DNA from 3 places in the Halobacillus shinanisalinarum genome. Region 1 is predicted to be linked to each of the others. Evidence: riboswitches for the same ligand, from Rfam matches in the RefSeq annotation. Region 1 holds a riboswitch; each other region holds the start of a gene.
What was found. A riboswitch is a leader RNA that binds a small molecule or an ion and turns the genes downstream of it on or off. The one in region 1 is predicted to bind S-adenosylmethionine.
Positions count from the first base shown of each region.

Region 2: another riboswitch for S-adenosylmethionine. It lies ahead of ssuE (NADPH-dependent FMN reductase); the one in region 1 lies ahead of metK (methionine adenosyltransferase).
Region 3: another riboswitch for S-adenosylmethionine. It lies ahead of msrA (peptide-methionine (S)-S-oxide reductase MsrA); the one in region 1 lies ahead of metK (methionine adenosyltransferase).

Region 1 is NZ_CP095074.1:812,930-815,137, forward strand. Features, by position in the region: gene metK (methionine adenosyltransferase) at 1-841, opposite strand, end outside; SAM riboswitch class I at 1,077-1,192, opposite strand; gene pckA (phosphoenolpyruvate carboxykinase (ATP)) at 1,633-2,208, shown strand, end outside.
Region 2 is NZ_CP095074.1:3,757,264-3,759,471, forward strand. Features, by position in the region: gene MUO14_RS18525 (YjcZ family sporulation protein) at 300-398, opposite strand; gene ssuE (NADPH-dependent FMN reductase) at 625-1,170, opposite strand; SAM riboswitch class I at 1,299-1,407, opposite strand; gene MUO14_RS18535 (GyrI-like domain-containing protein) at 1,690-2,160, opposite strand.
Region 3 is NZ_CP095074.1:3,805,096-3,807,303, forward strand. Features, by position in the region: gene MUO14_RS18755 (AIM24 family protein) at 1-632, shown strand, start outside; SAM riboswitch class I at 771-891, shown strand; gene msrA (peptide-methionine (S)-S-oxide reductase MsrA) at 1,014-1,487, shown strand; gene eutH (ethanolamine utilization protein EutH) at 1,726-2,208, shown strand, end outside.

The DNA.
Region 1 (2,208 bases):
CTTTCCCACTGAATGCACCACCGCCATGACGGGCATATCCCCCATAAGTGTCTACAATAATCTTTCTCCCTGTTAAACCAGCATCCCCTTGTGGTCCGCCGATGACGAATCTACCTGTAGGATTAATAAAGTATTTTGTATTTTCATCAATAAGATGCGCAGGTACAACAGGCTGAATAACATGTTCCTTTAAGTCCCTTTGAATTTGCTCAAGTGTGATCTCTTCTGCATGTTGTGTTGAAATCACAATCGTATCAACACGGACGGGTTGATCCTGCTCATCATATTCAATAGTTACTTGTGTTTTACCATCAGGACGCAAGTAGGACAGAGTCCCCTCATTACGCACATCGGAGAGACGCTTCGATAATTTATGGGCAAGGGAAATCGGTAACGGCATAAGTTCATTCGTTTCATTATTTGCATAACCAAACATTAATCCCTGGTCACCGGCACCGATCGATTCAATTTCTTCATCGCTCATTTGACCTTCTCTAGATTCAAGCGCGACATCTACTCCGCCGGCAATGTCAGGAGATTGTTCATCAATTGCTGTTAAAACTGCGCACGTATCGGCATCAAATCCATATTTTGCTCTCGTATACCCAATATCTTTGATGGTTTGACGGACAATCGCAGGAATATCTACATACGTGTTTGTACTGATTTCCCCAGATACAAGTACTAGTCCAGTCGTAACTGTTGTTTCACACGCTACACGTGCGTTGGGATCATTTTTTAAAATTTCGTCCAAAATAGCATCGGAAATCTGATCACAGATCTTGTCAGGATGACCCTCTGTTACAGATTCTGATGTGAATAACCGGCGATTGGCAGGCATTCTCAAAAACTCCTCCTTCTGTTAAGTACAAAGATTAGACGGAACTCTTTACCAGTATGAGTAGAAATCGCTATGCTTCTATGATTTCATTAAATGTCGATCTTTTTCATCCATCGCACAATTCAACTTATATCTACATATGAATATGTACTAACTTTAAAATTGTGTTGGACCATTTCCCAATAAAAAGAAAAAACCCTTCCTACTTAAAGAGGAAAGGGGCTGCTTCCTTTCGCTCTTATCGTCCAAGGCATATAAGTTAATTGCCTTGCTCCAGGTTAGCACCATGCCAGTGATCTGACGGTTGCCGGGTTTCGCAGGGCCTGTCCCTCCACCGACTCTGGATAAGAGAGTATCCGTTCGAAATAATCGTACCGAAAACCACATTTAATGTCAATTAGTTTACTATGTTTTAAGAAAAGCGGAAAGGGGCGTTTAGACCTGAAACGCATAAGCAGAGCACTGCAGTGAAAAAAGAATTAAAGGATGTTCGTTTAAGTTCGGCACGTCCTGTGCCAACGCCGAACGACCCCACATCTTGTGGAGCCAAGCATAAGCAGTGAACATCATATCCACCAACTGGAAGAAGCCTCTTCTTATTTAATATGTGTTTTTCTTTGATCTTTAATTTACACCCATTATACTAAACTTTTTTTTACAAATAAAATCAAAATAAAATGAAAGCATTTTCAGAATTAGTATGGTGTATTAAGTCAAATGTGCTATACTAATATCAAATTAAAGCACCTGATGCTTTTTATTAATTTTAACATAAAGGCGGGTAGACACATATGAGTGCCATTAACCAGATGTCAGAACTAAATCAATTGTTAGCGCAGGAGCATGTCCTCCATTTGTCAGTACCACAACTTGTAGAAAAAATCCTTTCTCGCAAAGAAGGGACGTTAACCGACCGTGGGGCTGTCCTAGCTACAACGGGCACCTATACCGGTCGGTCTCCTCAGGATAAATTTATCGTGAAAGATCATATATCTGAATCGGATATAAATTGGGGGAGCACTAATCAACCCATCAGTGAGCAAACGTTTATCCATTTGTACCACAAAGTATTAGATTATTTAAAAGCACAGAATGAATTATATGTATTTAAAGGCTATGCCGGAGCAGATGACAAGTATCGACTCCCTATCCAGGTGATTAACGAATTCGCATGGCATAATCTATTTGCCCATCAAATGTTCATTCGTCCTGATAAGCAGGAGCTTTCAGGTCATGAGGCTGAATTCACAGTCGTTTCCGCACCTACTTTTAAAGCAGACCCCAAGCAGGATGGAACCAATTCAGAAGCGTTTATTATGATTTCCTTCAAGCATAGAATCGTACTGATTGGTGGAACAGAATATGCT
Region 2 (2,208 bases), 1.9 Mb from region 1:
AGGGGAATGTTCAACTGTAATTTTTCACATTTCTCTCGGTTATTACACATGATTGACCCTTGAAATTCGTTGGGGACCTTCTTATCGTTCATTTCTATGACAATTTTGCTTTATACCAAATGGACATAAATAAAGAGGTTGTAGCAGGACTAAATATTGACAGTAAACTAATCATAGCTAGAATAATCTTTGCAAATAAATAATCAAAAGGCTGCATACTCCTCGCCAGGAGATATGCAGCCTTTTTTACACGGACTATTAACCTAAGGGGCCATCCTAACAGCTTCTTCTATTTAAACCTAATAACCATATCCGCCAAAGCCACCTGCTCCAACGATGATTAGTAGGATGAAGAGGACTACAATCATAGCAAATCCTCCACCAGCATATCCACTCATAACTACACCCCCTTTTCAGTTAGCATATTTAAAACATCACCTATTGGAAGGTACAGCACACCATTTTTACAAAAAATAGGCGTTTGCATAGACCAGTGGTTACGTGAGGGGCTATGGATTAGGGGGGCAATTTACCCGTTAAAGGGGAAGCGCTTATTTACAACCAAATGATGACGACATCCAGTTGTTTGGCTATAATCTTTGCTGGCGAAAATACTTCCCAAATTTAAAAGGCTAGAGGGACTTGCTTTTGAATCATCTCAAGGAAGTATACAAGTTGTTTCTTCAGGCGTTGGTCACAATCTTCATTCGTTATCGGTCGTGCTCGGCTAGACTTATTAATTTGATTGTCAAGCAAATACACGCCCTTTAAATTTTGTCCTTTTAACGTAGCCAGTAATGGTTTTAACGCATATTCAATCGCAAGCAAATGGGACTTGCTGCCACCGGTCATAATTGGGAAGACGGGGGTGTCCTTTAACACATCCTGTGGCAGTAAATCAATTAGAGCCTTAAGAATTCCAGAGTACGACGCTTTATATACAGGGGAAGCAACAATAACTCCTTTTGCCTGTTGAATCGTCGTTGCAATTTCTTCAATCGCCTCACTTTCATAGCGTGCATAAAATAAATCTTCCGGTGACACATTGCGTACGGAAATCTTCTCTGTAGATCGTCCTTCCTGATCGACCAATTTTGCTAAATAATCTAATACAAGCTCTGACCTTGATTGCTCAGAAGGGCTTCCAGATAACAGTACAATTTCACTCATATGACCTCTCCCTTTCTTAAAATAAATGCTCAACTATTCTACGTTTTATTCATTGGTTGGAACTATTCCACACATATAAAAACCCTCTTTTCTTTAATGAGAAAAGAGGGTTAGCTATAAAAATGCCGCTCTTATCTCCCAAGATAAAGATCTTGCTGGACGGAGCACCTTTCTGACATCAATCAGAGGTTGCTGAAGCTTCACAGGGCCAGATCCCTCAGCTTCTCTAGATAAGCTTATTAAATTTGAGTCTAATCTTAATATGATTCTCCTAATAATGTCAAGGTAATTTTTGAAAAGAGTAAATGAATTCTGAAAATGGGCGTCTTAAATAATGGCGGGGTATCTTGTTGAGTTACGGAGGTATCCTGTGACAAATCACTTTTTAATACATACCAGACATCGCCAGACAGGAGACATCGAGTCCCGCTATTTTTGATTAATGATGCCAATACCTTTGTATTAAAGTTAATTAATTATTATTCTATTTCTAATGTTAATCAGTACTCCTTATAGAGCCTATCTTATTGGAACCCAGATTTCAGAATACGAATCTGAATGGTAGGGATAAAATTCTTTATAGACTTCGAGTGATGCTATATCCGCTGTTTCATATCCATTAGAGGGCAACCATCCTGAATCAATCTGCTTCCATACATTTTCTATAGCTTCTGGAATGAGTCCGTGTACTTCAAATACAACCCACCTTGAAGGAGGAACTTCAAAGCTCGATAATTCATCGGGGACGTTACCATGGAATTGTGTAGCGATCCAATAGTCCCATGTGTTTTGCGTTTCATTATAGTTGTCGTAGATTGCTAATAGACCGTTAATTTGTCCGTTATTTAATTGAACCAGTAAATCGGCGATTCCACTTTTGGTGGCCTCTCCCCAGAGTAGTTGGATATCCTTGTCCTCGTTATCACATGAAATTTCTTTTTTAATGCCTGCGACTTGAAAAGCATCTCTCTCAACAATAGTATGCTTCATGGTTCTTGCTCCTTTCAAGTTCTTTCAGTATGTCGGTTAAGGGGAACA
Region 3 (2,208 bases), 1.9 Mb from region 1:
ATTTTGAATTAGAAACACCTCGTATTTTAGAGGTTAATTTAACGGATCAAGTGTGGGCGAAGTCAGGTTCAATGATCTCTTACAATGGTCAAATAAAGTTTGAGCGCGAAGGGATACTGGAACATGGAGTCGGCCGCATGTTCAAGAAAGCTTTTTCAGGAGAAGGCAGCTCATTAATGAAAGCACAGGGCAGGGGTCGTTTATACCTAGCAGATCAAGGGAAGAAAATTACAATTTTTGATCTCTCCAACGAATCGATTACCGTTAATGGGAATGACCTTTTGGCTTTTGAGCCAGGTATCGAATGGGATGTTAAGTTAATGAAAAAAGTAGCAGGAATGATGTCTGGTGGACTGTTCAATATTAAACTTCAAGGCAACGGAAGGGTAGCGATTACCTCCCATTATGAGCCGTTAACTTTACTCGTTCGCCCCGGAGAATCTGTAATTACGGACCCTAATGCGACGGTAGCCTGGTCCGGGCATCTCGAACCAGAGTTTAAAACAGATATCAGTTTTAAGACATTTCTCGGAAGGGGAAGCGGGGAATCAATCCAAATGGAATTCAAAGGTGAAGGGTTTGTCATCGTTCAACCGTTTGAGGAAGTGTACACGACGGGAAGCGGATCGTAAGAAATTTATTAATCCATCAGTCATCTTCAATAGGGCTTCAGCATAATTTAACAAACAGGAGAAAAAGTTGAAGCTTCACTCTTTACTTCATTGGAAAATCGTTGTATCATGTGAATTAACAAAATAAATAATGGAAACTTCTTATCCAGAGAGGCGGAGGGACTGGCCCTTTGATGCCCGGCAACCATCGAATCAATCCACGAGATTGACGAGAACGGTGCCAATTCCTGTAGGATGGTAACATTCTAAGAGATGAGAGGATCGTACGGAATATTACGACCCCTTTTCTTATACTGGATAAGAAAAGGGGTTTTTTGGTTTTAAAACCGTCAAACTCTCTTTGAAGAAGAAGTTCCGCATTAACAGAAGGGAAGATGAGTTATGGCAACAGCTATTTTTGGTGCAGGGTGTTTCTGGGGCGTCGAGCCCTTTTTTGAGCGTTTTGATGGAGTGACTGCAACACGGGTTGGATACACAGGCGGTCACGTTAAGAATCCGACATATGATCAAGTGAAAACGGGAACAACGGGTCATGCAGAAGCTGTAAAGATTGAATATGATGCAACTGTTCTGACATACGAAGAGTTGATTAATATCTTTTTTGAGGCGCATGATCCAACAACTCGCAATAAGCAGGGTATGGACGTAGGTCATCAATATCGATCTGCTATCTTTTATACCAATGAATTAGAGCAGGCGATTGCGGACGAAAAGATTAAGCAGTGGGAAGCAAAAGGGATCTTTAAACGTCCGATTGTAACGGAGGTAGCAAAAGCTGAAGTTTTCTATGATGCGGAAGAATACCATCAAAAATATTCACAAAAGAATGGAGCAGTTGCTTGCGGAATCAGCTAATTAAAAATAGGAGTGAGCCTTCCTTTTAATAAGGAGGGTTCTTTTTTTATATCTAAAATGGAATAGAGTGTTAAAATAGATCGACAGTGATCTAGCTTGAGATGAATCAAGGGTGGTGGTCACTCTTTTTTCAATTAAAGCCAATGATTAACGAAAAAAGCTTGAAGACTTGATTATAAACAGCACAATCTTTAATAGTTACGTATAATTATAGGCGGTTAGGAGGATACAGGATACCATGTGGTTTAATGAGGGATTACTTATCATCATGACACTTTTTATGGTCATTGGAGCAGTAGATTACTATCTTTTACATAATCGATGGGGCTTAGGGGAGCGATTTTACGATGCTTTTATGATGATGGGGCCGCTTGCGCTTGCAATGGTTGGAATTATTTCGTTGGCCCCTGTTCTATCCGCATGGTTAGCTCCTATTATTACGCCACTATACCAGTGGCTTGGGGTTGATCCATCGATGTTTGCATCAACGATATTAGCGATTGATATGGGGGCCTATCAATTAGCAGAAGCCCTCGCTGAGAGTGACGATGCAGCGGTTTTCTCTTGGGCGTTTCTCGGGACGATGATGGGACCTACACTGGTTTTTACCATTCCAATTGCCTTAACGATGATTGCAAAAGAAGACTATCCTTATTTTGCAAAGGGGATATTAATCGGGTTAATTACGATTCCCATTGGTTGCCTCTCCGGAGGGTTTGTA